Regions from separate parts of the Lentibacillus sp. JNUCC-1 genome, predicted to be linked through region 3. Evidence: predicted binding sites of a transcription regulator. Region 3 holds the regulator's gene; each other region holds the start of a gene.
The links. Region 3 encodes CtsR, which represses protease genes until heat stress. Its sites were predicted from a motif close to ATGGTCAATAAAGGTCAAACA; they were not measured.

Region 1: the regulator CtsR is predicted to act here: its motif matches at 8,744-8,764, upstream of clpP (ATP-dependent Clp endopeptidase proteolytic subunit ClpP).
Region 2: the regulator CtsR is predicted to act here: its motif matches at 1,956-1,976, upstream of JNUCC1_RS11695 (ATP-dependent Clp protease ATP-binding subunit).

The regions. Positions count from the first base shown of each region.
Region 1 is NZ_WHOH01000003.1:643,483-654,425, reverse strand. It holds gene JNUCC1_RS13765 (DeoR family transcriptional regulator) at 14-589, shown strand; gene JNUCC1_RS13760 (SCO family protein) at 606-1,196, shown strand; gene JNUCC1_RS13755 (FixH family protein) at 1,219-1,725, shown strand; gene JNUCC1_RS13750 (ABC transporter permease) at 1,787-2,638, opposite strand; gene JNUCC1_RS13745 (ABC transporter permease) at 2,705-3,706, opposite strand; gene JNUCC1_RS13740 (ABC transporter substrate-binding protein) at 3,770-5,455, opposite strand; gene JNUCC1_RS13735 (ABC transporter ATP-binding protein) at 5,519-6,487, opposite strand; partial or broken gene JNUCC1_RS19075 (ABC transporter ATP-binding protein) at 6,462-7,474, opposite strand; gene JNUCC1_RS13725 (hypothetical protein) at 7,673-8,137, shown strand; gene clpP (ATP-dependent Clp endopeptidase proteolytic subunit ClpP) at 8,095-8,682, opposite strand; tRNA gene JNUCC1_RS13715 (tRNA-Arg) at 8,912-8,985, shown strand; gene JNUCC1_RS13710 (GNAT family N-acetyltransferase) at 9,765-10,634, opposite strand; gene JNUCC1_RS13705 (tetratricopeptide repeat protein) at 10,704-10,943, opposite strand, start outside.
Region 2 is NZ_WHOH01000003.1:269,080-280,022, forward strand. It holds gene mbcS (acyl-CoA synthetase MbcS) at 1-1,275, shown strand, start outside; gene JNUCC1_RS11695 (ATP-dependent Clp protease ATP-binding subunit) at 2,029-4,167, shown strand; gene JNUCC1_RS11700 (tetratricopeptide repeat protein) at 4,149-5,168, opposite strand; gene JNUCC1_RS11705 (ComEC/Rec2 family competence protein) at 5,224-6,099, shown strand; gene JNUCC1_RS11710 (hypothetical protein) at 6,135-6,692, opposite strand; gene JNUCC1_RS11715 (hypothetical protein) at 6,692-7,252, opposite strand; gene JNUCC1_RS11720 (ABC transporter ATP-binding protein) at 7,233-8,141, opposite strand; one part of gene JNUCC1_RS11725 (IS3 family transposase) at 8,181-8,650, shown strand; one part of gene JNUCC1_RS11725 (IS3 family transposase) at 8,649-9,738, shown strand; gene JNUCC1_RS11730 (ABC transporter permease) at 9,903-10,943, opposite strand, start outside.
Region 3 is NZ_WHOH01000001.1:1,856,817-1,867,759, reverse strand. It holds gene gltX (glutamate--tRNA ligase) at 1-1,441, opposite strand, end outside; gene JNUCC1_RS08665 (PIN/TRAM domain-containing protein) at 1,569-2,663, opposite strand; gene radA (DNA repair protein RadA) at 2,847-4,220, opposite strand; gene clpC (ATP-dependent protease ATP-binding subunit ClpC) at 4,389-6,821, opposite strand; gene JNUCC1_RS08650 (protein arginine kinase) at 6,839-7,903, opposite strand; gene JNUCC1_RS08645 (UvrB/UvrC motif-containing protein) at 7,900-8,454, opposite strand; gene JNUCC1_RS08640 (CtsR family transcriptional regulator) at 8,467-8,934, opposite strand; gene JNUCC1_RS08635 (MgtC/SapB family protein) at 9,113-9,811, opposite strand; rRNA gene rrf (5S ribosomal RNA) at 10,014-10,129, opposite strand; rRNA gene JNUCC1_RS08625 (23S ribosomal RNA) at 10,250-10,943, opposite strand, start outside.

The sequences.
Region 1 (10,943 bases), on a different contig from region 3:
AAGGGGTGTATACATGCTGCCTTTCGAACGACAACAGAGAATCAAAGCTTTGGTTCAGAAGCATAACAGTATTAAAATTTCCGAACTAAGCAAACTTCTGGGTGTTTCTGAAATGACCATTCACAGAGATGTAAAACCTTTTGTTGAAGAAGGGCTGGTTATAAAAACATTTGGCGGCATAGCCATTCCCAGTCAGGAAAAGTCTCTCAGTTTGGACACGAGCGCGTGTGAGATGTGTCATCGTCCGCTTGATAGCAGACTTTCATATAAGCTCATCTTCCACGATCAGCACACAGAAACATTCTGCTGTCCACATTGCGGTATTTTAAGATGCCATCAGACTCAAGAGGGCGACCTCCTAGAAGCATTATGTCGTGATTTTCTGACAGGAACGATTACAAGCGCCGCTCACGCCACATATGTAATTGATTCAACCTTGGATATGCAATGCTGTAAACCTCAAGTCCTTTGTTTTGAATTTCAGTCACATGCCGAGAAATTCGTCAGAGGCTTTGACGGAAAGATTTGTACATACATGCAAACGAAAGACTATTTGTTGAATCACTCTGGCAACACTCCATCATTGTAAAGGAAGGATCGATAAAATGAAAAAGACCGCCATTATCATAGCTACGTTTATATCCGCCGCTCTTTTTATAACGGCTTGCAGCAGCTCAGAAATTGAAACAAATATGTCAGAAGACGTCAGAGATTTTAATTTTACCACACAGGATGAAGGGACACTCTCCAACACAGACCTGGAAGGAAAGTGGTGGGTGGCTGACTTTATTTTCACCAATTGCACGACCGTCTGTCTGCCAATGACATCCAACATGTCCAAAATGCAGGACCAGCTGGCAGAAGATGGGGTGGAAAATGTGGAGTTTGTTTCGTTCAGTGTTGATCCAGAACAAGATACACCCGAGGTTCTTAAATCATATGCCGAGGGATATGACGCAGATCTGAGTAATTGGACATTTTTAACCGGTTATGATTTCCACACCATTAAGGAACTTTCAATCAAGTCCTTTAAATCACCTTTGCAAGAGCCGCAGCCTGGGGACGACCAAGTGACACACGGAGTACGTTTCTTCCTCGTAAACCCTGAAGGCGAAGTGGTCAAAAGCTATTTAGGTACGGACACCAACGAATTGGAACAGCTTGTAAAAGATTTGAAAACAGTAACCGACAGTTAATGATATAGGGGGAGACAAACAGATGAAACGTTTAATTGTTCTTTTCATCCCAATGATTATTTTGGGACTTATGACAGCATGCGGTAATGAGGATACAAATGCAGAGAACAACGAGGTTAAAATCGTTGAAGCGGAATTTAATCCGCAAGAAACAGCAGAAGTCGGAGAGACTGTCACCCTAAAAAACACAGTGACACTTGGCGGTGAAAAAGTGACTGACGCCGAAGTGAAGTTCGAATACTGGATCACGGGAGACCAAGACAACAGCGTTACCGTTGAGGCTGAAAACAATGACGATGGCACTTACACAGCAGATGTCACTTTTGAAGAAGATGCAGACTACGAAATCTATGCCCATACCGATGCCGCTGATCAGCATACCATGCCTAAACGCACGATTGTCGTTGGTGAGGGCGGAGAAGCAAATGCACACCACCAAGATCATAACGATAACAATGACCATGATCATCATAACGATCACAATGACAATAATGACCATGACCATGACCATCACAACGATCACAATTAATACCATTCAATCAATAAACACACTGCCCATTCGGACACCTTCGAATGGGCAGTTTCTTCTTTCAATTCTTCATTTTCGGGTCAAGGGCATCTCGGAGGCCGTCTCCGATCAAGTTAAACCCAAGCACCACGAGCATAATCGACAAGCCCGGAACGATTAATGTCCACGGTGCCAACTGAATGAAATCACGTGAATCTGCAAGCATCTTACCCCATTCCGGATTCGGCGCCTGAGCTCCAAGCCCCAAAAAACCGAGCGCCGCCGCTTCCAGAATGGCTGTTCCAAACCCAAGCGTGGCCTGAACGATAATTGGTGCCAGGCTGTTGGGAAGGATATGATGCCATACAATCCGCCCATTTTTCATCCCTTGTGCCCTGGCAGCCATGACAAATTCTTCTTCCCGTAAACTGATGACCTTGGAGCGAACGAGCCGGCCAAATATGGGAATATTGATGATGGCAATGGCGATCAGCGCATTTTCAAGTGAAGCCCCAAGTATAGCTACGATCGCGATTGCTAGTAAAATACTGGGGAAAGCCAGCAATATATCAAATATCCTCGAAATCAACATGTCCACCCATCGACCGTAATAGCCCGCAATCACACCAAGTACTGTCCCGAATACCAAAGCACCGGTAACAGCTATAAACCCAACCATCAACGATATCCGCGCCCCATAAGCGATACGTGTGAATATATCACGTCCTACATCGTCGGTCCCAAACCAATGCTCAGATGACGGTGCCTGCAGGCGATTAACGAGATTTTGTTCATCGAACGCAAAGGGCGTAAACAGAGGGGCCAGCAACCCGAGCAGTATAAAAAACACAATAACAATAAACCCAGCCGCTGCCATCCGATTCTTCAACAACTGACGAATGGTATCTTTAAAAGGGGAGGCTGCTTCTATCATCTCTTCTTCTTGGCCATTGATCAGCATCTGCTTGCCGGCTTTTTCTTTTTCCATTTCCTTCCCCCCTTAATACTTAATTCGCGGATCGATGTATGTGTACAGAAGATCCACAATCAGGTTGATAATGACAAAGAAGAAAGCAACAACCAGAATGCCAGATTGAATGACCGGATAATCTCTATAACTGATCGCCTCAAACACATACCGCCCGATGCCCGGCCAACTGAAAATCGTTTCAGTCAATATGGCGCCGCCCAGCAGCACGCCGGTTTGCAAGCCAATAACAGTCAACACTGGTATCACTGCATTTTTCAAGGCATGTTTATAGATGATTAACCATTGTCCTGCTCCCTTTGCTTCTACCGTACGAATATAATCTGATTTCATCACTTCTAGCATGCTGGAACGTGTCATACGTGCGATAATCGCCATTGGAATTGTTCCAAGTGCAATACTTGGCAAAATCAAATGTTTCAGTACGGTAACCGTTCTGGAGAAGTCCATGTGCAACAAAGAATCCAGCACATAAAAATAGGTAATCGGTTCGATGGGATCGCGACTGTTTTCCCGACCTGTTGCAGGCAGCCATCCCATCTCCTGCGAAAAGACCCACTGTTCCATCAGACCCAACCAAAAGATCGGCATAGATACACCGATTAATGCAACGAGCATGGCAGCATAATCAAACCAGGAATTTTGCTTCCATGCACTGATGATTCCGGCATTTATACCGATAAACACGGCAAAAATCATCGCAAAAAATGTCAGTTCCAACGTTGCTGCTATATAAGGCCAAATTTCCTTAGAGATCTCCGCTTTTGATCGTAGCGATGTCCCCAAATCCCCTTGAAGCAAATCTTGAATATAGATGCCATACTGGACAAAATAAGGCTTGTTCAGCCCCATACTCTCTTCAAGATTCTGAATGGCATCTTGGGTTGCCGTTTCACCAAGAATAACTTGTGCTGGGTTACCGGGGATTAAATGCACGATTGAAAATGTGATCAGCGTCATCCCGAATAGAACTGGAATGAGCATTAAGAGTCGTCGTATTGTATAGGCAAACACCATATCACCCCAGTTTAAAGAATCAGGGCAGCTTTAGAATGCTGCCCCGTTCTGCCATTTGCTTTATTCCAGTTCCACCTCTGCCAATGATTCGCTTGTCGAAGGATGTGGCACATAATTTTTAACGGCAGTGTTCGCAGCTAGAACCGGCGTGGAGTGTACGAGTGTCACCATCGGCGATTCTTCCGCAATGATCGCTTGTGCCTCTTTGTATAAGTTGGCGCGTTCATCTTGATCAACAGTTACTTTTGCTTCATCCAACAGGTCATCGACTTCACTGTTCTTATAGAAAGTTCTGTTACTGCTTCCAACATTATCACCGTGCAGCAAACTGCTCAGGAAGTAGTCAGGGTCACCATTTGTTCCCGACCAGCCCAACATGAACATTTCCTGTTCTCCGTTAGCAGTTTTTTCAAGATACGGTGCCCACTCTTCACGGACAATATTAACGTTAATTCCAATTTCTCCCAAATTGTTCTGAACAATTTCTGCCACCGTCTCAGGATCGGGCATATACGGCCTGGCTACCGGCATGGTCCACAGGTCAATGTCAAACCCGTCTTCGTATCCTGCTTCAGTGAGCAACGCTTTTGCCTGGTCCAGATCATATTCATATTCAGGTGCATCGTCGTTATAACCGAGATAACCCGGTGGCAATGGGTTTTTCGCCGGATTTGCATAGCCTGCATACAAGGCATCGGCAATGGCCTGACGATCTATAGCATGGTTGATGGCTTGGCGCACTTTCACATCATTCAAGAATTCTTTCTCAGTATTCATCCCGACATAACCAAAGTTATTCTCAGCACGTGTATACAAGTCAAGTTCTGCTTCACTTTCAACACTTGCTGCATCATCCGGATTAAGCCCATCCATAATGTCAATGTCGCCGGATCGGAGAGCAATCAAACGGGAAGCATTCTCCGGAATCACTTCGAAAATGACTTTATCTAGTTTCGGTTGACCATCTACACGGTAGTCAGCAAATTTTTCAAGAACAATTGTGTCATCCTTGCTCCAGCTGACAAATTGAAACGGTCCTGTTCCGACAGGGTTCTCATTAATGGCAGCTCCGTGTTCTTCAAGCGCCTTTGGAGACGTCATGACAAAGTATGTCATTCCGAGGTTTTGCAGGAAAAATCCGAGCGGCCGTTTTAAAACAAATTCTATTTCGTGGTCACCCAGAATATTGATTTCTTCAATAACATGGTCATCATCACCTTTGAACCCACCAAACATCGTCCCGTACATGGAATATACGTAGCCGTCATCACTGAAGGCAAATTCATGACTTGGATCTGCCCAGCGGTCAAAATTCACTTTAACGGCTTCTGCGTTAAATGGTGCGCCATCATGGAAAGTAACGCCTTCTTCCAACTGAAATGTATAGGTCAGACCATCATCCGAGACAGTCCAGTCGTGGGCAAGTGCGCCCTCCACCTCAAATGAGTCCTTTTTAAACTGAAGCAGCCCTTCCATGACCTGTCTTGTTACGCGTGAGGATTCACCATCTGTCGTGCTCCCTGGATCGAGACTTTCAGAATCTCCGCCCCTTGCAAAAACAAGAACCTGCTCTTCATCACTGTCCCCATCTCCGCCTGTATTTCCTTCGTTGCTCTCTTCGCCGTCATTCGTGTCCCCCGAATCGCCTGGATCTGATGTGTTCTCGTCATTACCGCCACACGCTGCGAGAATGACCACCAGACTTGCCAGGAGTACCAGAGTAATGAACCAACTTGATCGCCTCATTTTTTTACCCCCTGTTTGTATGTGATCTATATCAACCATTGATTGTAATGGTTAACATCAATTTCATTCATATAAATGACATGCTGCAAAATGGTTCTCGGAAACTTCTTTCCATGCCGGTCTTTCCAATTTACAAACATCCATGACATAAGGACACCTGGTATGAAAAGCGCACCCTGATGGCGGGTTTGCCGGACTTGGCACATCTCCCTTTAGAATCATCCGGTCCTTTTTTTCATCTGGATCGGGCGTTGGGACTGCCGATAACAGAGCTTGCGTATAAGGGTGTTTCGGATCGTCATACAAGTGATCTTTATTCGCAAGCTCGACCATTCGTCCAAGATACATCACCCCCACCCGATCGCTAATGTGCTTCACAACGCTTAAATCGTGTGCAATAAAGACATATGTCAGGTTAAACTGATCACGCAGTTCTTCCATAAGGTTCAAAATTTGTGACTGCACTGAGACATCAAGTGCTGATACGGGCTCATCACAAATGATCAACTTGGGATTATTGGCGAGTGCCCGCGCAATCCCGATCCGCTGCCGCTGCCCACCGCTGAACTGATGGGGATACCGTGAGGCATGGTAAGCATCAAGTCCCACGACCTCGAGAAGTTCCTGGACACGAGTTTTTCGTTGTTCAGCAGACTTCATGCCGTGAACGAGTAACGGCTCACCGATAATTTTTTCCACAGTATGCCTTGGATTTAACGAGGCATATGGATCTTGAAATATGATTTGCATATCGCGCCTCAGCAGACGCATCGTTTCATCATTAAGCGTCGTAACCTCATGCCCGTCATACGTGACTTTTCCTTCTGTTGGTTCAATCAACCTGAGTAAAGACTTGCCTGTTGTAGACTTACCACAGCCGGATTCTCCTACGATCCCAAGAATCTCGCCTTCCATCACCTCAAAGGAAACATCATCTACTGCCTTTACTTGCCCCACATTTCGCCCAAAAACCCCGCCTTTAATCGGAAAATATTTTTTTAGATGTTCAACTTTCAGTAATGGCTGTGTCATGTGTCCCCACCTCTTTATCTCCTTCATTTAAAAAGCACCGGCTTGTACGCCCATTACCAATATCATATAAAGGCGGACTTTCTATAAAACAGCGATCAAATGCATATTCACAACGTGGCGCAAACCTGCAACCGATCATATCTGGTTTCGGTTTGGGTACAGTTCCTGGTATGGAATACAATTTTTGCTCTTTCTTTTTCATATTGGGTAATGAACGGATCAGTCCCTTTGTATAGGGTTGCTGCGGATCCTTTAAAATCTCGCGGGTCGTTCCCTCCTCAACGACTTGCCCCGCATACATGACCACAACCCGGTCACATATTTCAGCCACCACACCTAAGTCGTGGGTGATGAGCAATATCGCAGTATTCAAATCCTCATTCAGCTGACGCATCAAATCAAGAATTTGCGCCTGTATTGTGACATCAAGTGCCGTCGTCGGTTCATCGGCTATAAGCAATTCAGGACGACAGGACATCGCCATCGCGATCATCACCCGTTGGCGCATGCCACCGGATAATTGGTGAGGATATTCATCCACAATCTCCTTGGCCCGGGGAATGCCGACCTGATTAAGCAGCTCAATCGCACGGGCCTTTGCATCTTTCTTTTTCAACTTTTGATGGAGTGTGATCGCTTCGATTAATTGATTTCCAATGGTGAACAGCGGGTTAAGAGATGTCATCGGTTCCTGAAAGATCATAGCAATCTCATTCCCGCGAATTTTCCTCATCTCTTTTGCAGATGTTTGTACAAGATTTTTTTGCTTAAAGTAAATATCGCCCCGACGATTCGGCCAGGCGGATTCGGAATGAGCTGCATTACAGAAAGAGACGTGACACTTTTCCCACTGCCAGATTCACCGACCACACCAACAATTTCCCCCTCGGCGACATTCAAGCTCACCCCATCAACTGCCGGAATAACGCCTTTGTCGGTAAAAAAATGGGTATGCAGATCCTTTATTTCCAGTACATGTTTTGTCAAAATGGTTGCCTCCCCCTAATCCTGACCTGTGACGCGTTTATTCAAGTCTATTAAACAAGGGGTTGAGTTATGTCTATGATTTTGAACAACTTGAAGAGGAATATTCTTAGAGGGGCAATAACTGTAATAATTGTTGAAGCTTTAGAGAGGGATGGTTAGCACGCACCTCATTATTCGGGATGCTGAGGCCCGTTTTTTATGGCGCTCGTCCTCTTATTTGGGGCGCTTAGCCCTGTTTTTGTGGCGCTCGCACTCTTATTTGGGGCGCTTGGTCCTGTTTTTGTGGCGCTCGCACTCTTATTTGGGGCGCTTAGCCCTGTTTTTGTGGCGCTCACACTCTTATTTGGGGCGCTTGGTCCTGTTTTTGTGGCGCTCGCACTCTTATTTGGGGCGCTTAGCCCTGTTTTTGTGGCGCTCACACTCTTATTTGGGGCGCTTGGTCCTGTTTTTGTGGCGCTCGCACTCTTATTTGGGGCGCTTAGCCCTGTTTTTGTGGCGCTCACACTCTTATTTGAGACGCTCAGGCAGCAAGAGCATCTCTTTATGCAGAGGGTGCATCTCAATAAACGAAAAAAACCGCGATGTCTTAATGACATCACGGTTTTTTGTTTAAGTTATGCTTATTCAGGTTTTTTTGTTAGAACTTTGTCGATCAAGCCATAATCAACAGCTTTATCTGCGTCCATGAAGTTATCACGGTCTGTGTCACGCTCAATGACTTCAAGCGGCTGACCCGTACGCTCTGAAAGAATCTTGTTCATCTTTTCTTTCATCTCAATGATGCGGCGTGCATGAATTTCAATATCGGTTGCCTGACCTTGTGTGCCGCCGAGTGGCTGGTGGATCATAACTTCACTGTTAGGCAGGGAGTAACGCTTGCCTTTCTCACCAGCTGCCAAAAGAAACGCACCCATTGATGCAGCCATGCCAGTGCAAATGGTTGATACATCTGGTTTAATAAACTGCATCGTGTCATAAATCGCCATCCCGGCAGTAATGGAGCCACCTGGTGAGTTAATGTAAATTGAAATATCTTTTTCAGGATCTTCTGCTTCCAAGAACAAAAGCTGTGCTACGATTGAGTTTGCCACATTGTCATCTATTCCACTGCCAAGCATGATGATGCGGTCTTTTAACAGACGTGAATAAATATCATAGGCACGCTCACCGCGATTCGTTTGTTCAATAACTGTAGGTATCAGATTCATAAGGTATTTCCTCCTTGTATCTAAACTGTTAATCCATAGGATCTATTTTCATCATAACCAATAGGTCAATAATGGTCAAACGATACGTTTCAGATTTTTATGTACCTAATCTGAACGACACATTCATCATACCCATTCTTTGCCAAATCTAATCTTTTTTAAAAAAGACTTGTCTTATGGATTCATAAACGATATAATATCCTATGTGTCCGAAAAGACATCCATTCATGCGCCCGTAGCTCAGCAGGATAGAGCGATGGTTTCCGGGACCATGTGCCGGGGGTTCGAATCCTCCCGGGCGCGCTTATATTCAATAATCAAAGCAAGAGCTGCAACCTATGTGGCTCTTGTTTTTTATTTAAATAGGTCTATAAAACGTTTTTTGTGTAAGGCACAATATAAGCACAATATAAGTAAACTGCGAACTAACTTATGACTGCCACTTGCAACCGCTCGGGGAAAACACTCCGCGTCCAGTGGGCGCTGATGAGCCTCCTCGCGCTGCGCGCTCCGGGGTCTCATCTAGGCTTTTGCTCCCACGGGAGTCTCCGTGTTTTCCCCGAGCTAGGTTAGAGGGTATAAATGTCCCAGATGAATATATGTGCAGGACCGTCCAAGCCATTGACTAACATAGAGTGATTGGAGCGGAGGGAAGTCGACTCCTGCGGGAACAGCACGAGTCCGAAGACCCCACAGCGAGCGGTTTTTGCGAGCGAGGAGGCTGAGGCCGTGCCCGCGGAAAGCGACTTCCCGTAGCGGAAATCACGACGCTCTCACAAACATATATGGTTCAATTTAGATATATCGGAAATTTTGCATGCGATATCGGAAATTCTGAGAGGTATATCGGAATTTTTGAAGTGTATATCGCCGTTTTCAACTCATATTTCAGAAAATCACATGAAATTGCTATATAAGCCGTAACATAAAACTTCCCCGAGAACTTTTATGTAGGTTTATAAAGTTTTCACTGGTTCACAGTTTGGGTCAACTTTTCATTAAAGGAGACTCTGATGGCTGCCCTCGTGCTTTAAAATGTCTCACAATATAAATTCTTTTCTCTATGTAAATCAGCTCCAGTTCTACCGCTTAAGAAGGTAATTTTTTAATACATATTTAGGTTTAAAACCAGCCTTAAGATACACATGGTTAGCCAGGCTATTCGAATTCTCCACGGTTAATGTGACTTCATTGATCTGTGGATATGAGAACATTTCCGATAATGTTTCTTTTAATAACATCGTGCCCAATCCTTTATTTTGAAATTCACTAGCAATGGCAATGTACTCCAAGGAAGCCTCACCCATTTCGGTATCAATTTCAAAATAGGCATAGCCTTGTATCTCATTAGATTCTGTCTTAAGTAGCCGTAACACATGGTCATTGCTGAGTCCATCTTTAATTGTTGCTGCGTCATAGTATGTATCTGGGAAAATTCCATTATGTATTTTTTCAAATGCTTGAAAATCACTCCGGACAAATGGCGTGCTTTTCATCACACCAACATCCTCAAAATCCTTCTTTGTAATTTGCAGAGTTAAATGCTCGCCTTTCTCTTCCGCTTTTATCTCATCCATGAACAATTGTTGTTGAGTATTTTCTTTATTAATGAAAAATTGAAAGGTCTCCACTGCCGGATTCGCATGTAACAAGTGGGCCCATAATTCATTTTGTTTTTCTACAGAAGATGTTTGATTAAACGGCCCCCACACCTCTGCAGTCATCCCGTCTATATCCAAGCCAATAGCTGCCAAGATCACTCCACTATCATTCCTGCAGACAAAAAAATTCACATCGCCTCCATCACCGATAAAGTCATCTTTCAATGTCTGATGTATTTCCTCCGGCTTTTCACCGCAAAAGCCTATGTGGGATGTCTTCTCCTTATTCATTTGGGCTAAAAACAGAGATAACGTCTTAAGATCTTTAGCTTTTTCTATTGTTGTATTCATTATTCTTTCTTCACCCACCTGTTATAACTTAATCCTTCCAAGTTACTCTTTATAACCTAAACTCTCTTATTAGGTCCGTCTAGGTTGCATATCTTTTACCAGCCTTAATGCTTGTTCCGTAGAATCAATTAGAGAGACTTCCCTTTTTTCTTTTCTTAACTCTAAAGCCTTCACAAAGCATTCTTCGGCATCATCCAGCCTTGCCAATTCCAAAAGACATTTCCCTTTATGCTGCAATGCAAAATCTAAGTATGCATTAACATTGTTGGCTTCACACTTATCTAAAGCGGCGTTGAATAGGTCTAATGC
Region 2 (10,943 bases), on a different contig from region 3:
CTGAAAACGAAAGATCTTCAGTACCGAATCAGTCACGGGGAAGTGAAGGCTGTTGCAAGCTTTTATCCGTACGTGAATGAATATAAAGGTGTTGAGGAATATGACGAGCTGGTGAAATTTTCAGTTGGCGGGGAGGCAGAAGGCTGGCATGACTTGGATCAGCTGATCGAGTCGGCCTCTGGTGAACTGGCTATGGCGCAGACGACCAAAGACGACATCGCGTTCCTGCCTTATACATCAGGTACAACCGGCAATCCAAAAGGCGTTGTCCACACGCATGGCTGGGGATTTGCACACTTAAAAACAGCAGCTCCCAACTGGCTTGGCATCGAGGAAGGTGACAAGGTGTGGGCAACAGCAGGCCCTGGCTGGCAGAAATGGATTTGGAGTCCGTTTTTATCTGTTCTCGGCAGCGGGGCAACCGGGTTTGTTTACCAGGGGAAATTTGACCCGAAAACATATTTGCAGCTGCTGCAGGATGAGGAGATCAACGTCTTGTGCTGTACACCGACAGAGTATCGCCTGATGGCCAAGGTTGATAATCTAGCAGACTATCAATTGCCAGGACTGCATAGTGCTGTGTCGGCAGGCGAGCCATTGAACGTGGAAGTTATTGACACTTTCCGCAAATATTTTTCAGTGACGGTTCGAGATGGGTATGGTCAGACCGAAAATACATTGCTGTTGGGCATTACAAAAGATATGGACGTGAAGCCGGGCTCCATGGGCAAACCGACGCCAGGCAATGATGTTGCGATTATCGATGAAAATGGCGAGCCGCTGCCGCCAGGAGAAATTGGTGACATCGCTTTGAAACTCGGCAGTCCGGCTCTGTTCCGTGAGTATTATAAGGACACGGAGCGGACGAAAATGTCACGGCGCGGAGAGTATTACGTGACAGGTGACCAAGCTTCCATGGATGAGGACGGCTACTTCTGGTTCGAGGGACGCCGCGACGACATCATCATCAGTTCCGGCTATACGATTGGGCCGTTTGAAGTTGAAGATGCCCTCGTCAAACATTCAGCCGTTCAGGAATGTGCTGTGGTTGGGAAGCCGGATGAGATCCGCGGAACGATTGTTAAGGCGTTTATTGTTTTAAAGCCAGGGGTGTCCGGTGATGCTGAACTTGTTAAAGACCTTCAGGATCACGTTAAACAAATGACTGCACCTTATAAGTATCCGAGAGAAATCAGTTTTATAGAAGAGCTTCCGAAAACCACCTCCGGGAAGATCAGACGGATTGAACTGAGGAAACAAGAACAAATGCAATAACAGACTAGTACCGGTGCCTGAATCCAGGGCACCGGTTTTTTGATGTTTAAAATGAGGTTGGAACGTTAATATATGGAGAGAGAAAAGAAATATCCTTACTAATGGTCCTTTAAACTACGAATCAACTAAGTTTATATGAGAAAGGGCATCGCTCCGAAAATACATTTCGCTTTCCGCGGGCACGGCCTCAGCCTCCTCGCGGAAAGCCCACCGCTGTGGGGTCTTCGGACTCGTGCTGTTCCCGCAGGAGTCTTCATGTATTTTCTCCGCTATATGTGTGCCTCCTATTTTTGTAACGTATATGCTCGGCTAACAGTAGCGAATTGTTCTACTAAAAATAGAATGGATTCTTCCACCACATCTAGATCGGGGAAAACACGGAGACTCCAGCGGGAGGACAAGCCTCGGAGAGACCCCAGCGCGATATAGGGGAAGGAAGGCTAAAACCGCGACGTCAATCGTCACTTCTTCATGACCCACATCCTGTGGGACCGAGGCTCAGCAGCGCCCACGGAAAGCGCAGTGTTTTCTCCGAGCGGTTGCCAGAAGCAGTTTTCTTAAGCTACCCATATTTCTGATTTATGTTTTATATAAATAGAAGCAAGTGTCACAAAGCACATCTTAAAAATATAAGCATAGGGGTTGAAAGTCAAAGAAGGTCAGAGTATAATAAGATTTGTAAGGTCAAAGATAGTCAAAGTCAAACTCAAAACAACTACCTTAACATATTAAAAATACAGGAGGAATGTAAAGATGAACTGTCAAAAATGTGGCATCAATCCAGCAAGTATTAACATGGCAATGCAAATGAACAACCAAAAGATGCAGCTTCATTTATGTCATTCATGCTTTCAAGAAATCCGCGAAGAAATGATGAACTCTGATGGAATGAACAATCCATTTATGGAAGGAGCCGATTTTGCCGGACAATTTCAGGCAAACGGCGGTGCTGCTGGACAGCATCAAGCTGGCACACGTACCAAGCAAAAAGGCAACAAAGGCAACGGCCTGCTTGATCAACTCGGTAAAAACGTTACCGACGCTGCAAAAGCAGGGCTCGTGGACCCGGTCATCGGCCGAGACAATGAAGTTAAACGGGTGATTGAAACGTTGAATCGCCGCAATAAAAACAACCCGGTTCTGATTGGTGAGCCTGGTGTTGGTAAAACAGCCATTGCAGAAGGCCTGGCATTGAAAATTGCTGAAGGTCAAGTGCCTGCGAAATTGATGAACAAGCAATTGTATTTGCTTGATGTGGCTTCACTTGTGGCCAACACAGGCGTGCGCGGTCAATTTGAAGAACGGATGAAGCAATTGATCAGCGAACTGCAGGAGCGTCAAGATGTGATCTTGTTCGTTGATGAAATCCATCTGCTCGTTGGGGCAGGTACCGCAGAAGGTTCGCAAATGGATGCTGGCAACATTTTGAAACCAGCCCTTGCTCGCGGTGAACTGCAACTGATCGGGGCTACCACGTTGAAAGAGTACCGTCAAATTGAAAAAGACGCTGCCCTTGAACGCAGATTGCAGCCCGTTATGGTCAAAGAACCATCGATTGAAGAAGCGACATTGATCTTGCAAGGCATCAAAGATAAATATGAAGCGTTCCATGAAGTGCGCTATTCCGATGACGTGATCCAGGCTTTTGTAACCTTGTCGCAGCGTTACATTCAAGATCGCTTCCTGCCAGACAAAGCCATTGATTTAATGGATGAAGTCGGCTCACGCTTAAACTTGGATAATGCGTCCAAAGATTCTAATGCAATCGAACAGCAAATGAATGAGATTATAAAAGACAAAGAAGCTGCAGCTGAACAAGAGGATTATGAACGTGCAGCCAACTTGCGCTATCAGGAAATCCAGCTGCAGAAGCAACTTGAAAAAGCAAAAGGTGAGGAACAGACCATTGACGTGGAACTGTCTGATATCCAATTGCTGATCGAGGAGAAAACCGGTATTCCGGTTACGAAACTGCAGGCAGATGAACAAGAACAGATGAAGAATTTAGCTGATAACCTTGGTCAAAAAGTGATTGGTCAAGAGTATCCTGTCAGTCAGGTGGCCAAAGCGATTCGCCGCAGCCGCGCTGGACTGAAGTCTAAATATCGTCCGATCGGTTCATTCTTGTTTGTCGGTCCAACCGGTGTCGGTAAAACAGAATTGACCAAAGCACTTGCCGAAGAAATATTCGGATCTCGTGATGCGATGATCCGTCTTGACATGAGTGAGTATATGGAGAAACACACCGTGTCTAAAATCATCGGTTCACCTCCAGGATATGTCGGCCATGAAGAAGCTGGTCAGCTGACAGAGAAAGTCCGTCACAACCCGTACGCTATTATTTTGCTGGACGAAATTGAAAAAGCACACCCAGATGTGCAAAACATGTTCCTGCAAATCATGGAAGACGGGCAGTTGACTGACTCACATGGCCGTACCGTCAGCTTCAAAGAGACAGTCATTATTATGACAAGCAACGCTGGAACTGGTGTGAAAGAAGTTAATGTCGGTTTCAATTCTGCACCCAACAGCCAGGTCTCAACGCTTGAACATCTGAGCGATTACTTCAAGCCAGAGTTCCTGAACCGCTTCGATTCCATTATTGAATTCAGTCAGCTGACAGAAGAGCATCTCGTCCAGATTGTTGATCTCATGCTCGCCGATCTGGAAGCTACGATTGAAGAAAACGACATTAAGATTGAAGTGAGCGACGAAGCTAAGCATGAGCTGGCCCGTCTTGGCTATGACCCACGCTTTGGCGCCCGTCCGCTCCGCAGAGTTATTCAGGAAAAAGTTGAAGATCAGCTTACCGACTTGATTCTTGAAAATGGTTCTGTAGATGATGTGAAAGTTGACGTTGTGGATGAAGAGATTCAAGTTACAACAGCATAAGCTACTATGATGCGGATCCGGATGCCTGCTTGATGAGCAGGTATCCGGATTTTTTTGTGTTGAGGTGGTGGGGAGCTCGTGGCATCCGTCTTGCGGATGCCCGAGCGCCGATATAATGTCCCGAGCGCCGATATAATGTCCCGAGCGCCGATATAATGTCCCGAGCGCCGATATAATGTCCCGAGCGCCGATATAATGTCCCGAGCGCCGATATAATGTCCCGAGCGCCGATATAATGTCCCGAGCGCCGATATAATGTCCCGAGCGCCGATATAATGTCCCGAGCGCCGATATAATGTCCCGAGCGCCGATATAATGTCCCGAGCGCCGATATAATGTCCCGAGCGCCGATATAATGTCCCGAGCGCCGATATAATGTCCCGAGCGCCGATATAATGTCCCGAGCGCCGATATAATGTCCCGAGCGCCGATATAATGTCCCGAGCGCCGATATACTGTCCGAGCGCCGATATATGTCCCGAGCGCCGATATACTGTCCCGAGCGCCGATATACTGTCCCGAGCGCCGATATACTGTCCCGAGCGCCGATATACTGTCCCGAGCGCCGATATACTGTCCCGAGCGCCGATATACTGTCCGAGCGCCGATATACTGTCCCGAGCGCCGATATACTGTCCCGAGCGCCGATATACTGTCCCGAGCGCCGATATACTGTCCCGAGCGCCGATATACTGTCCCGAGCGCCGATATACTGTCCCGAGCGCCGATATACTGTCCCGAGCGCCGATATACTGTCCCGAGCGCCGATATACTGTCCCGAGCGCCGATATAATGTCCCGAGCGCCGATATACTGGCTCGAGCGCCGATATACTGGCTCGAGCGCCGATATATTCTCGTGAGCGCCGATATATCCACTCGAGCGCTGATATATTCTCGTGAGCGCCGATATATCCACTCGAGCGCTGTTATAATCCCACGAGCGCCGATATAATCCCCCAGCGCCCGACCCCCAATCTAAACGCATCTTCTCAAAATTCATAAACTCTCCATTCCGTGGCACACTATCAAAAAACTGTACAGCAAAGGAAGATTGGATGAAACGAATCGCTGTCATACTCATTTTCACGCTGACCATTACAGCTTGGCCGTACCACACCCAAGCGCAAACCCCAACGTCCCTGCTGAAAGTTCATTTTATCGACGTCGGCCAGGGGGACAGTATTTTAATCGAGACGCCTGCAGACAAGGTCATTCTCGTGGACGGCGGACCACCCGACGCAGGCCCCGCTGTTGTCGACTATCTCAACAAGCAACAGATTGACACCATTGATCTCCTGGTCGCGACCCATCCGGATATCGATCATATTGGCGGTTTGGTGGAAGTTATGAAACAGTTCAAGATCGGCCATGTCCTTGATAATGGGAAATTTCACGTCACGAAAACGTATCTGAAATACGTTCATCAGATCCGCCGGCAGATGATTCCTGTTTATGAAGCGGGGGAGGATGATCACATTGAATTTGATCCCTTTTTAAAAATGCAAATCCTGAATGCAGACGAAGAGACACGCACTAACAACCAGTCGTCGATCGTCTTGGCAATCGAGTATTTGCAAAAGTCACTTCTCCTAGCTGGCGACATCGACAAAGATATGGAATACCAGCTCATGAAAGCATACGACTTAAAAGGCGACTTCCTAAAAATACCGCATCACGGCTCAGATACAAGTTCGACCATGGCTTTTATTGAAGCCGTCCATCCGAAAGCAGCTATTCTCTCTTACGCCAGGGAAAATAAATTCGGTCACCCTGTTGAACGTGTGATGGGCAACTTGCAAAGGATGCAAATCGATTTATACTCAACAGCGATTCATGGCAATATCGTGCTTATGACAGACGGCAAACATCATGTGATCCAAACAGAAAAAGACCCCCTCGACTATGTAGGGGATCAGAACGAGGCGGGTTGACGAAAAGCTGACAACGAAAAGGGGGGACCACCCTCTCAAGCAATTCGGCTCTTGCTGATCTTTTTCACTGCCAATCCATAAAACAGCAAACTCAACATCAACACAACGGGCAGACCTTGATACCACGCCGTTCCATTTTGATGTAAAATCGGCTCTGTAGGAAACACGTACTGAAACGGGTTCAACCAAGCGAAAAAGTCCCATGAAATAAGCGACGCTCCGCCATACCCGCCCACTATGATAACGACTAAAACAAACAATGTCGCGATCGTTTGTTTAAAAAATAAGCCGAGTAACAGATACAAAGAAATCATACCGACCATCATGACAGATATGCTAACCAAGCCATAGATGATGTAGTCAGCTGTCGCGATAAAGGCCAACTCACCGTTCTGCTCGATTAAAATGGGATAGTCAAAAGTCCCGTTATCGCCGAAAACGCCTCCGACCACAAAAACAGTCAGCCATATAACAGCAACGATCAACACGTAAGAACAGATCGCCGTCCATAGCTTGCTCGTGATGATGTTCATGCGTTTTAAAGGCTGGGTAAACAATAATTTCGCCGAGTGATCCTCGAATTCTGCTGTCATCAGGTCCCGATTAAAATGAACATGATAATCATGGCACCGAACTGAAAGAAGAATTCAAATACCTGCTTCATGAAATTTGGAAACGCCAGGCTGTATACGCCGTGCTCAGGCTTGATGTTCTCGTCCAGAAGCTTTTGATTCATGGCGTATTTGCGGACGATGTCTGAGGCGGCAAGCGGATATTCACCACCGGCTTCATTGTAGGTCACAACGCTTTTAAAAAATGCATTTTCTTTCGTTAATTGCGCCTCCCAGTCATCTGCACGAACGGCGCCTTTCAATTCCGCCAAAATGTTCATGTTCTCATACATCATTTTTTCCAAAGCAAGCTCTGTCTCATTGTTAGGATCATCTTCAAGCTTGTATTGGTGCCCTCTTAACATCATTTCACTTGTGCTCCACCGCTCATCCGCGACTTGAAGCTGATCTTCCTTAATGACCGGCTGAAAAACAACATTATGTATAAACAACGGAACGATCGCCCCGATGACAGCCAGAAGCAGAACAACGAATTTTTTGCTGTAAACCATTTTTTTTAATTCAAAGGGAAACAGTTTCATGATGGTCAACCCCTTTGAATAATTGCTGGTACCGCTTTTCGGCGCCGACCATTTCGTTGTGAATGTTCTCAAGTGAGATGTTGTGCCCGTTCATAAGATCAATGAACGATTGCAGGTGCAAGTCGCTTTCTTCAAATGTGACCTCTCCTTTGTCGGTGGTGTCAAACGTGACGCCAGCTTCATGCAACACGGTTTGGGCGCACGGAAGATTGGAAACGGTTACAAAATATTGATTTGACGCAACGTCTGCCAGTGATTCCTTTAATAGGCGGCCACCTTTGAGGAAATAAATGGTATTGGTCACCCGGTCGATTTCATCCAGATTGTGTGAGGAGAGCAAGATTGTGGTGCCTTCGTCGTGTAATTCCAGCAAAATGTTGCGCACAGACACGGCGCTTGTCGGATCAAGGCCATTGAGCGGCTCATCCAATAACAGCAATTTGGGATCATTAATAATCACCATAGCAAGCAGCAAATGTTGTTTCATACCGAGAGAATAATTTCTTACCCGTTTTTTAACATAGCCGGACATGCCGACACGATCTGTGACTTCTTTGATGCGAGACAGGGGGATTTTCTGCACTTTACAGATGAATTTCAAATGATCCAGGCCTGTCAAATGCTCATACAAAATTCGGTTATCCTGTAAATACGAGGCATCGTAAAATATGGTTGGATCCGTATGTTTTTTACCTAGCAATTGAACGTCACCTTCGTCAAACGGGAGCAGGTTCGTCATACAATTCAATAAGGTTGTTTTACCAGATCCATTTGGTCCAACGAGGGCTGCAATTTGCGGTTCCTCAATGGAGATATCGATGCCATTTAAAACCCACTGCTTTTTGTATTTCTTTTCCCCCTCTGTTAGGATAGTTGTCGTACGAGGCAAACGTGGTATGATTAACTAAATCACACGGAGGTCATCGTAATGACAAATAAGCGATATTCAGAGGAACAAAAAACGGCGGCATTGAAGCGGATGATGCCACCACAAAATGAATCAGTGAAAGCATTGAGTAAAGAGACTGGCATCTCAGACGTGACACTGTATAAGTGGCGAAAGGAGGCCAGAGCGTCTGGTAACGCAGCTCCTGGCAATGGGCAAACCAGCGATCGATGGAGCAGCGAAGATAAGTTTCTTGTCGTCATGGAGACATATGCCATGAACGAGAAAGAAATAGCGGAATATTGCCGGAAAAAAGGCTTATACCGCGAACAGATCAATGCCTGGCAAGAAGCTTGCCTTCAGGCGAATGGAAAAGCTCTTGGCTTGTCTAAAGAGCTGAATGGACAGTTGAAAGAGGAAAAACAACGATCACAGTCTTTAGAAAAAGATCTAAAAAAGAAGGAGAAAGCATTGGCGGAAGCGGCTGCGTTGTTACTTCTTAGAAAAAAGGCCCGAGCGATTTGGGGGACCAAGAGGACGAATGATCGATCCGTCAGATCGCTTACGTGCCGTAGAATTAATTCAGGAAGCCAATCGAAATGGCGCGCGTCTTTCAAAAGCATGTGAAGAATTGCATATTCACGTACGGACTTATCAAAGGTGGGTGGCTGAAGGCGATGTCAAGATCGATCAACGTCCTCACGCAGAGCGGCCAATACCCAAGAACAAAATATCAGAAGAAGAAAGAACCGAAATTCTGGAGGTTGTAAACCAGGAATCATATGCCGATTTACCTCCCACACAAATTATCCCCCTTCTGGCTGATCAGGGGAAATATATTGCATCCGAATCAACGTTTTATCGCGTACTACGCGAAGAAAAAATGCAGAATCATCGTGGCCGCAGTCAAAAGCCCAAAAAGCGAATTCCCGAAAGTCACTTGGCAACGGCACCGAATCAGGTTTGGACTTGGGATATCACATGGCTCGGCGGCCCTGTGAAAGGATTATTCTACCGATTGTACTTGATCCTTGATCTGTTTAGTCGCAAAGTTGTTGGTTGGGAAGTGTGGGAAACAGAGGAAGCTCAGTACGCTGAAAAGCTCGTCAAAAAAGCTGTACTGAAAGAGGAAATCAAAGGCAGGCCTTTAGTACTGCACTCTGATAATGGCAGCCCTATGAAAGCCGCAACGTTCCTTGGATTGCTTGAGACCTTGGGTATTCAAAGCTCATTTTCCAGGCCCCGAGTAAGCAATGACAATCCATATTCGGAAGCGATGTTCCGGACACTTAAGTACCGACCGGAGTTTCCTCATGAAGGTTTTGTCTCCTTGGAGGAGGCGAGAAAATGGGCAAGTCAGTTTGTCGAATGGTATAACGACGTTCATTTACACAGTGCTTTAAATTTCGTGACACCTGTACAGTGCCATAATGGGGCATATAAAGATATTTTGGCACAACGTCAAGTCATCTATGAACAGGCAAAACAAAAACATCCAGAACGTTGGGGATCCAGGGGCACAAGGGATTGGTCTCCTCATGAAGAGGTTGCACTGAATCCAATGCGTGAGGATACTGCCGTGGCCTCAGGTGATTCATAGAGTGCCTATCACCTGATGATTTGAAATGAAAAATGGTTCACCTTTCATTTTAAATCATCAGGGCAGCAAGCGAAGCGCGGTAGCTATGATCACTGGGTATGAAATTTTAAAAAATAATTAGCTGAATGCGACAACTATGTTGACAAACACCGTTTTTTAAATTCCTAACGTTGATGATCATGTCTACCCCTCCTCAATAAGATAAGTCCTTGTCGAAGCTTTATTTGTGTGACGATATAAACGGCCAAAGCAAGCAATGCACTGGCCGTTGCCAAGACGATCAGTCCGTTTGTGAATGAGATATTAAAGTTTTGCAAGGAAGCGGCTAATTCCTGGGTGGCAACATCAACAACCGAAAAATACTGGAACGGATTCAGCGGCACGACATCCAGAGCGCCCAATGGTTCACTCAGGCTGGCACCAATAAAGACTGTTGCCAATGTTAATCCAATCGCAAGAACCGCTCGCTTCGTTATAATCGAGTAAAACATGAGCAATAGGTAACAAAAAAGCAGCACCATCAAAAACAACCCGACTGATTTTATGAGGAGCGTACTCATATTCATAAATGAAAACGTGAAATCATCTCCGTAAACTAGTACAGGATAATCATAATCTCCAAAGCGGTCAAACACTGTTCCCATAAGAAGAGAAACGACAATGACACCGAATAAAACGGCTGCACTTAAGGCTAAAGCCACCAACACTTTACCGACCATAATTCTCCAAAAATGTAAAGGCTGTGTTCTTAGAAAATGTATGGGACCATGGCGGCCTAGCCCTTCTTTGGTAAACATATCTCCAAACAGAAAAACAAAGAAGGCCGCACCAATTACCCCAAGAGAAGTTTGAAACATTCGATTAAGAAAGTTCAGGCCGACCGAAGAATATTTATTGCTGTATTCTAAAACTGACTTCTCCAGTAGGGATGTTTCATAAGTAACATCATAAATCGTCCGCTGTGATACAAAATGGATGGGCAGCACAGGTGCAATATCTCTATCACGCATCAGCCTATATTTCTCCAAAAAACTAACTTCTGTAAAAAACGATGGCCACTGGGAAGGCCCCATATACTCAAGGTCCATTCTTTGGCTCATACCTGGTTCCATTTGCTTAATTTCTATATCCAAAAGCGTATGCCAGTCCTTTTGCTCTAGTGCCTGCACCTTTTTTTGGGTTTTAGTCAGCTGATCGCTATTAAT
Region 3 (10,943 bases):
CCAGACGTGCGAGTACAATTTCTTTGCCAAGCAGTTCGATAGCAAGAGGCAACTCAGGACCATGAACTTGTCCTGTGACAGCCACTCTGATCGGCATAAATAATTTTTTACCGCGATGCTTGGTTTCTTTTTGCGTCGCTTTGATTTCGCCTTTGATCGAATCCTTTTCGAAGCTTTCCAAGTGAATCAGCTTATCCGTAAATACTTGCAGCACTTCTATGACTTGTTCGCCGCTGAGTATTTCCATGCCCTCTTCATCATAGGCAATCTCTTTTTTAAAGAACAGATCGGTCAGTTCTACAATCTCAGCCCCATAGCTAAGTTGTTCCTGATAGAGACCAATCAGGCGCTCTGCCCATGCTCTTGTAGACTCATCCATATCTGTTGGCAGTTTGTCTGCTTCAATTAAATAAGGCATGGCAAGGTCAATGATCCGCTTAGTATCAGCTGCCTTAATGTATTGGTTGTTCATCCACTTTAATTTCTTCGCATCAAACACAGCTGCGGAGGTGGATAATCGTTCTGGATCAAAGATATCGATCAGTGTATCTTTTGTAAAAATTTCCTCTTCGCCTACCGGAGACCAGCCCAGAAGTGTGATAAAGTTGAACAGAGCTTCCGGCAGATAACCCAGGTTTTTATACTGTTCGATAAACTGTAAAATATGTTCATCCCGCTTACTGAGCTTCTTGCGGTCTTCATTCAAGATCAATGTCATATGACCGAATTTCGGAGGTGTCCAGTCAAAAGCATCATACACCATCATCTGCTTCGGTGTATTTGAAATATGCTCTTCTCCTCGTAATACGTGACTGATTGCCATCAAATGGTCATCAATCGCAACAGCAAAGTTATAGGTTGGAGCACCATTTTTCTTAACGATCACCCAGTCGCCGAAATCACTGCCTTGAAAGGTGATGGGGCCTCTGACAATATCATCAAATGTATATGTGCTGTCCTCAGGAATACGAAAACGGATACTCGGGCGGCGTCCTTCTTCTTCAAATTTCGCAATGTCTTCAGCACTCAGATCACGGTGTGCCCCGGAATATTTAGGGACCTGGCCAGCTGCACGCTGACTCTCCCGCTCTGCTTCCAGTTCTTCCTCAGTCATGTAACATTTATAAGCAATCCCACGTTCAAGCAGCTTGTCCACATACTTATTATAGACGTCAAGACGCTCCATTTGCCGGTATGGGCCGTATTCACCGCCGACATCAGCACCTTCATCCCATTCCACGCCGAGCCATTTCAGGTATTTAAGCTGACTCTCTTCCCCTCCGGCAACATTTCGCTTTTCATCAGTATCTTCAATTCGGATGATCATCTTTCCATCAAAGTGTTTGGCATATAAATAATTAAATAAGGCCGTACGCGCGTTGCCAATATGTAAATTGCCTGTCGGGCTTGGCGCATAACGGACCCGGACTTCATTTGTCATAATGATTCCCCTTTCCTGCATCTGTCAGTATATCGTATATATCCATAAAAATCGCTCATCACGTATAAAAAGTGATAACCGGCACGTTATCACTTTTTATACACGGTACATTTATGTTATACCTTTTTTACAGAGCCTTTTCAAGTAATTTAGGCTTAGCAAAGATCATGCGTCCAGCTGATGTCTGAAGGACGCTCGTAATGAGCACATCAATGGTTTTGCCAATATACTCGCGACCTTCCTCAACGACAATCATTGTGCCGTCATCAAGGTACGCTACGCCTTGATTGTGCTCTTTGCCGTCTTTAATGACTTGGACGGATAGTTCTTCACCGGGTAGTACGACAGGCTTTACGGCGTTGGCCAGATCGTTGATATTGAGAACCTGGACACCCTGTAAGTCACACACCTTGTTTAAGTTAAAGTCATTCGTTACGACGACACCGCCCATAACTTTGGCGAGCTTGATCAGTTTGCTGTCCACTTCGCTGATTTCTTCAAAGTCGCCTTCATAAATCTCCACATGGACAGGTAATTCCTTCTGGATCCTGTTCAATACGTCGAGCCCGCGTCTGCCTCTGTTACGCTTCAATACGTCAGATGAATCGGCAATGTGCTGAAGTTCCCCAAGGACAAACTGCGGAATGACAAGTGTTCCTTCAAGAAAATTCGTTTGACAAATATCGGCAATTCGTCCGTCAATAATCACACTCGTATCAAGAATTTTCGGCTGAGGAAGATCTCCTCCACTTTCTTCTTGTCCGGCTTTCTTTTTATCCCGATCTTTCTTTCCAACACTCAAAATATTGACGAATTCCTCACGCCGGCGGAACCCGACCTGGAAACCCAAATACCCCAGGACGATGGTTAAAAACAACGGTAAAACCTTTGAGACTAACTGATTTCCGATGTCCAGAAGTGGAATTGTAGCCAAATAGGCCACGACAAGCCCGACGATCAATCCAACACTTCCAAAAAACAAATCACCGGCCGGCAGTTTAATCAAACCATCTTCAATCCATCTTAAGAAGCCGACAACATAGTCTGCCAACCAATAAGAAATTAAAAACAAAATAATGGCGCCTGCGACAGATCCGAAGTAGGGCGATGTTACCCATGCAGTTTCCGTCAAATTAAATAAATTGATGATATCAGGGATATACAAATAGCCGACGGTTCCGCCTGTAATGATGAAAAACAAGTGAACGATTTTTTTAAGCACCACTGTCACCTCCTATCCGTTATTATTACCTAATTAAAGTAAAAATAACCCATTATACTGCAAACTATTGTTCAACAGTAAGCAAATCATAGCACAACCAAAATTATCAGTCAAATGATTAACAGATGATCATACCATATAAAACACATCGATGTCAATATAATTTACGTCATGTTTCGACAATCATCGCGCAAGTCCTATCTCCATGGCCTCTTGAACTGTGTTAACACCAACTATTTTTATCCCTGCTGGCGGGGTCCATCCCTCAAGATTACGGTTTGGACAAATGACGCGCTGGAAACCAAGCTTAGCTGCTTCCTGCACCCGTTGCTCAATTCGGGATACACGTCTGATTTCGCCGGTTAAACCGACTTCTCCGATAAAAATATCTTCAGGAAGAGTGGCCTGATCTCTGAAACTGGATGCAATGCTGATTGCAATGGCTAAGTCAATCGCGGGTTCGTCCAGTTTGACCCCTCCGGCCACTTTAATGTAGGCATCTTGGTTCTGCAGCATGAGGCCGACACGTTTTTCCAACACAGCCATTAACAATGGAACACGGCTATGATCGACCCCAGTGGCCATACGGCGCGGGTTCCCAAAACTCGATGGAGATACAAGCGCCTGTATTTCGACAAGTACTGGCCTCGTGCCTTCCATTGATGCCACAACTGTTGAACCGGCTGCTCCCTGTGAGCGCTCTTCCAAAAAGATTTCAGATGGGTTTAAGACCTCTCTAAGACCCAACTCTTTCATTTCAAAAATACCCATTTCATGTGTACTGCCGAAACGGTTCTTCACACTGCGTAAAATCCGGTACGCATGGTGTCGCTCCCCTTCAAAATACAAGACAGCATCTACCATATGCTCGAGCATACGCGGCCCTGCAATGGCACCTTCTTTGGTGACATGACCAACAATAAAGATGGGTATGCCGTTTGTTTTAGCGATTTTCATCAATTCACTGGTAGATTCTCTGACCTGAGAAACACTTCCCGGCGCGCTTGTGATTTCTTCCCGATAAATGGTTTGAATGGAGTCGATCACTACAAAATCAGGCTTAATTTGTTCAATATGTTTCGCGATGTTGAACAAATTTGTTTCAGCAAGAACATAAAGTCCCTCAGATTTAATGTTCAAGCGATCTGCCCGTAATTTTGTCTGCTGGGTAGATTCCTCGCCAGAAATGTATAGAACAGAGAGGTTTTGATCAGCAAGCTGAGCTGATATCTGCAAAAGCAAAGTCGATTTGCCGATACCTGGATCACCGCCGATCAATACAAGGGACCCAGGCACAATCCCTCCACCGAGAACTCTGTTGAACTCTTTCATTTCTGTCGTAACTCGTGGTTCTTTTCGCGACTCAATTGCTGTTATTTTTTCTGGCTGGCTTACAGCCTGTTGGCTAACACCAAGATGATGGCGACCTTTTAACGATGCTGAATCCACTTCTTCCACCAGTGTATTCCAATTACCGCAACCAGGGCATTTCCCCATCCACTTCGCTGACTCATAGCCACAATCCTGGCATACATACTTTGTTTTCTTTCTCGCCAATGATTTTCCCCACCTTTATTATACCCTGTATGTTGTACGATTGACATAACACAAAAGTTACAGTCATTTATCATTTAAATCCAATTTACATACTTGTGCCACATTTATTGCTCCTAATGGAAAAATTGGAAGCCCCCTGTGATAGAGGCTTCCGATTGCATTCAAGATTTATTTCGGCAGAACTATAAATTCACCTTTGTTGTTGAGACCAATTTTAACCTTTTCGTTTTTAGAGATGGTTTCCTTCAGCAACTCTTCTGAAAGTAAATCCTCGACGTTTTTCTGAATGGAACGACGGAGTGGACGTGCACCGTATTCAGGTTCAAAACCGTCTTTGGCGATTTTTTCAAGTGCCTTATCAGTCAGAGTGAATTCAATCTCTTGGTCCTTCAGACGTTTCTGTAGCTGGTTAACCATAAGTGACACGATCTTCGTCATATGCTTTTCCTCAAGCGAATGGAAGACAATTGTTTCATCTATCCGGTTTAGGAATTCTGGTCTGAATGCCTTTTTAAGTTCGCTGATGACTTTATCTTTCATGTCTTTGTATTCCTGACCTTCCTCTTCCAGCGTGAAACCAACGTATTTATTTGTTCTCAGCTGGTCGGCTCCGACGTTAGAGGTCATGATCAAAACGGTATTGCGAAAATCAACAACCCGACCCTTGGAATCAGTTAAACGCCCATCTTCCAGAACTTGGAGTAGGATGTTAAACACTTCAGGGTGTGCTTTCTCAATTTCATCGAGCAATATAACAGAATATGGATTTGTCCGGACTTTTTCAGTTAATTGACCGCCATCTTCATGTCCCACATATCCAGGAGGTGAACCCACGAGCCTGGAAGTCGAGTGTTTCTCCATATATTCGGACATGTCAATACGTATCATCGAATCCTCGTCCTCAAACATTGCTTCAGCAAGGGCGCGGGCCAATTCAGTTTTACCAACACCAGTAGGGCCTAGGAATATAAATGATCCAATCGGACGTTTAGGATCCTTAAGACCTGCACGAGCTCTGCGAATGGCCTTTGATACAGCGTTAACCGCTTCTGACTGACCAATAACCCTGCTATGCAAGATTTCCTCCATATTCAGGAGTCGTTCACTTTCCTGTTTGGTCAATTTAACCACTGGGACGCCGGTCCATGTTGAAACGACCGCAGCAATGTCCTCCATGACCACTTTTGTATCGGTTTTACCTTGCTTTTCTTTCCAATCATTTTTGGTTTTATCCAATTCTTCACGGAGTTTTTGTTCAGAATCTCTGAGTGAAGCTGCTGTTTCAAACTCCTGACTTTGCACAGCAGCGTCCTTTTCTTTACGAACATTCTCTAGCTTCTGTTCCAGCTCCTTGAGATTAGGTGGAATCGTGTATGAGCGTAAACGAACCTTTGAACCAGCTTCATCAATGAGATCAATTGCTTTATCTGGGAGAAAACGATCGTTGATATAACGGTCAGACAACTGAGCAGCTGCTTCAATCGCTTCATCTGTAATGGTGACTCTGTGATGGGCTTCATAACGATCGCGCAACCCTTTTAAAATCTGGACAGTTTCGTCAAGGGTAGGTTCATCCACTTGGACGGGCTGAAAACGCCGTTCCAAGGCCGCATCCTTTTCAATATACTTGCGGTATTCATCAAGGGTAGTGGCCCCAATACACTGAAGTTCACCACGAGCAAGCGATGGTTTAAGGATGTTAGAGGCATCAATCGCCCCTTCAGCCCCACCAGCTCCGATCAGCGTATGAAGCTCATCGATGAATATGATAATATTGCCGGCTTGACGAATCTCCTCCATGACTTTTTTCAATCTGTCTTCAAATTCACCCCTGTATTTCGTCCCTGCTACAACGGTACCCATATCAAGTGTCATAACACGTTTGTTTCTGAGTGTCTCCGGAATTTCATTGTTAACGATCTGCTGGGCCAGCCCCTCTGCTACGGCTGTTTTACCGACACCTGGCTCACCAATCAAAACAGGGTTGTTTTTCGTACGGCGGCTGAGCACTTCGATAACCCGTTCAATCTCTTTACTTCTGCCGATCACGGGGTCAACATCGCCTTCTTTTGCACTTTCGGTTAAATCACGCGCAAGGGAATCGAGTGTTGGCGTGTTTGCAGTGCCTGTTGACTGTCCGCGGCCCTGGCGTCCTGCAGTCGATTCGTTGCTGCCGAGAAGCTGTAATACCTGTTGTCTGGCTTTATTCAAGCTGACACCCAGATTGTTGAGCACCCGGGCTGCAACCCCTTCACCTTCGCGAATTAACCCAAGTAATATATGCTCTGTTCCAACGTAAGAATGACCCAGTTTTCTCGCCTCGTCCTGTGAGAGTTCAACAACCTTCTTGGCTCGTGGTGTGTAATGAATCGTCTGCATAGGCTGCTTCCCTTTGCCAATCAGCTTCTCTACTTCTTCCTGGATTTTTTCGGTTTCAAGACCTATGGACTGCAGTGCTTTAGCAGCGATCCCGTCACCTTCGCGGATCAGACCAAGTAGAATATGTTCTGTTCCTATATTGCTGTGACCAAGTCTGACAGCTTCTTCCTGTGATAAAGCAAGTACTTTTTGTGCTCTTTCAGTAAAACGACCAAACATCATAGTGCATTTCCTCCTGTCTATTGATCTAACTCGATACGTTCCCGAATCAATGTTGCACGCAATATGTCACGCTCATTCGGTGATAACTTTTTGTTGGCATACTGTTGTAGAAAACCGGGCTGGATAAGAGTCATAAGTTCATTTAAAATCGGCTGCTTCACATTTTGAATGATACCCAGATCAATGCCGAGCCGAACGTCTGAAATACAATTTGCAGCCTCTTTGGATTCTATAATCCGGCTATGCTCCAGAACCCCGTAGGAACGAAAAATACGGTCTTCCAGCCGGGCTTCTGACTGTTCCTGCAGCTGTGTTCTGGCACGGCGCTCATGTTCAATCAATTGTTGTACGACACTTTGCAAGTCCGCGACAATGTCCTGTTCGCTCTTCCCCAGCGTGATTTGATTGGATATTTGAAAGATGTTACCCAGTGCCTCACTGCCTTCACCATATATCCCTCTTACTACAAGACCAAGTTGGTTGATCGCCGGGATCATACGATTAATCTGCTGTGTGAGTGCAAGAGCAGGGAGATGCATCATGACTGATGCACGCATGCCTGTGCCAATGTTTGTCGGACAGCTGGTTAAATAGCCTCTCGTTTCATCAAATGCATAATCAACTTTCTTCTCAAGCCAGTCATCAAGTTCAAAAGCTTTCTCAAGCGCCTGATCAAGCTGAAAGCCAGGGAAATAAAGCTGCATCCGAATATGATCCTCTTCGTTAATCATAATAGAAACTTGCTCATTTTCGGATATCAATGCGCCTGAGACATGGTCATGCTCAATCAGATGCGGGCTGATGAGATGCTTTTCCACTAAAACACGCTTTTCTACAGGAGATAGGTCCTGGATAGGTACAAAATTAAAATCATCATAATCCTGAAATGATACATGATCATAGGTGTTTTTCATAAACTCAGAGACTTCTTCAAGCTCGTTTTTCTCTGCGACAATAGGAAAAGGCACACGAACAAAATTTCTCGCCAAGCGGATCCGGCTGCTGAGTACAATATCACTGTCCGGACCGCCTTTTCGCATCCATGGACTGATCGCTTCATTCATAAAGTTTTGGAGTGTCATGCACCATCACCTGCTTCTCCGTCTCGAATTGTTTGTTCAAGCTCCTTAATCTTATCTCTGACCAGTGCGGCGTCTTCAAATGCCTCTTGTTCAATCAATGACTTTAATTCGCTTTTATAGGCGTCCAGCTGTTTTTTCGTATGCAGATCGCCTCCGCGCCTCTTGGGTATTTTACCGTGATGTTGTGTGTTGCCGCTATGTACCCGACGGAAAATGGAATCAAGGCGGTCATTGAATGTTTCATAGCATTTGGCACAACCAAATTTGCCAGTCTGTTTAAACTGGGAGAAGGTCATGCCACACTTTTCACACTGAAGCGTTTGTATGGGTTGGAAAGGCTGGGCACCTTGTTTCTTAGAGTTAACCGGGTAAGAATCAAAATTAAACAAACCTGAAAGGAGATGATGCAGAGAGTAACCTTCTTCCGGATAACCCATATATCCTTTTTCCTTGGCACATTGCTCACACACATGCCGTTCTGTCGTTTCACCATTAATGACCTGTTTTAAATGCAGTGTAGCCGGTCGCTTCTGGCATTCCTCGCATTGCATATGAGTCCCTCCCTATCTGTTTGAGTATTTTAAGGTGGTTAGCATGGCACTTAGAATACGCGCTCTTGCTTCGTCCCGAACAGGCAAGGGGAAAAGCAGTGTATTTCTGTCAATCGCACTTGCCGCCATTTTAGCCTCTCGTTCGGTCATAATCTCTTCTTCCAATAAACGTTCCAGAATGTCAATCGCAGCTTGCTGTGTCACGGCTGGGTTAATCATGCCAATGATTTCATCAATCAGTTCAGCTTTGTCCTGATATGTGATGCGGATAATCCGTATATAGCCTCCTCCACCACGTTTGCTTTCTACTATATATCCCTTTTCCACTGTAAAACGTGTATTAATCACATAATTTATTTGAGAAGGCACACATTGAAACTGATCAGCAATTTCACTGCGTTTGATTTCAATGACACCTTTCCCTTTTGATTCAAGGACTTTCTTTAAATACCTTTCAATCACATCAGAAATGTTACTCATAAACTTTCCTCCTCTAATCCTATGAGCAAAACAATGATGTTTTGACTTTGACTAACTTTGACTATGCATTTATTATACGACAAAATTGGTCTGTTGCAAACTGATTACTTTTAATCATTTTAGACACACATGTTAAAAACAAACCCTCTTATCGGAAAAAAGTAAAGACATTTCAACCTCATTCACTATCGTTAACGGTCCGGATCGCTTCAACTTTTGAAATGTCATTTATTAAAGCAACCGTGTTAACATCTGAACCACGCTCATACTTAATAATAATTTGTTTGCTGTTTTGTGATTCGTTAACGATCTCCATTCGCTTAATCGATACTTGATAACCTTCCAAGACTGAAATAAGGGCATTGATTTCTATGTCATCGTCCGCAAATATTTCAATAGCTTTGGAACGCTTCTTTTTTATAATCTTATTTTCAATGTTATTTAGAAAACCAAGGCTCAGTAATATAAGCAAAGTTGTATAAATTGCAGTGCTGTACATGCCCATGCCTACAACAAGCCCCAGTCCAGCCACAGCCCATATGGAAGCCGCCGTTGTCAGGCCGCGTATCGTACCGCCGTATACAATAATCGTTCCCGCCCCTAAAAAACCAATACCACTGATCACATAGGAGGGAATTCTTGCTGGGTCAAATCTGATATTATCATACGCATCAATAAGTGACTGAAAGCCATAAAGAGACAGCAGCATCATCAAGCACGCACCAATCCCGACTAATATATGCGTCCGAAAGCCGGCAGAATGATTCTTGAGTTCACGCTCAAAACCAATCAACCCTGAAAGCAGCAGCGCAATCAGGATCCTTAATGCGATAACTGAAAAATGCTGATCAAGGTACTGCTCAAACAATGCATTCACCTCCCCACTTTATAAACCATCCTAAAAATATGTATTAAGCGATACAATTATATATATGTTATACAAAAATAAACGATGATTGTCTCTTCAACGTCTATATAACCATTCCCATATTGATTTGAATATGCACCATATATTTCCCCAAAAGCAAACTAAAAAAACATCCAGATTACAATTATAATTGTAATCTGGATGTTTTGATGCCTGGCGGCGACCTACTCTTGCAGGGGCGATGCCCCAACTACCATCGGCGCAGAAGAGCTTAACTGCTGTGTTCGGCATGGGAACAGGTGTGACCTCTTCGCTATTGCCACCAGACCTTTATGCTGTTTTAAGGACAAGAACTATTATAAGCATTTTAATCGAAAAATGCAAGTTCTTTTTTAAATTTGTACCCTGAAAATCAAATAAGAGGTCAAGTCATCATCGTACTTTACGCTAGTTAAGTCCTCGATCGATTAGTATCTGTCAGCTCCACGTGTCACCACGCTTCCACACCAGACCTATCAACCTCATCGTCTCTGAGGGATCTTACTCACTCGAAGTGATGGGAAGTCTCATCTTGAGGGGGGCTTCATGCTTAGATGCTTTCAGCACTTATCCTTGCCACACGTAGCTACCCAGCTATGCTCCTGGCGGAACAACTGGTACACCAGCGGTGTGTCCATCCCGGTCCTCTCGTACTAAGGACAGCTCCTCTCAAACTTCCTGCGCCCACGACGGATAGGGACCGAACTGTCTCACGACGTTCTGAACCCAGCTCGCGTACCGCTTTAATGGGCGAACAGCCCAACCCTTGGGACCGACTACAGCCCCAGGATGCGATGAGCCGACATCGAGGTGCCAAACCTCCCCGTCGATGTGAACTCTTGGGGGAGATAAGCCTGTTATCCCCGGGGTAGCTTTTATCCGTTGAGCGATGGCCCTTCCATGCGGAACCACCGGATCACTAAGCCCGACTTTCGTCCCTGCTCGACTTGTAGGTCTCGCAGTCAAGCTCCCTTCTGCCTTTGCACTCTGCGAATGATTTCCAACCATTCTGAGGGAACCTTTGGGCGCCTCCGTTACCTTTTGGGAGGCGACCGCCCCAGTCAAACTGCCTGCCTGACACTGTCTCCGGACCGGATCACGG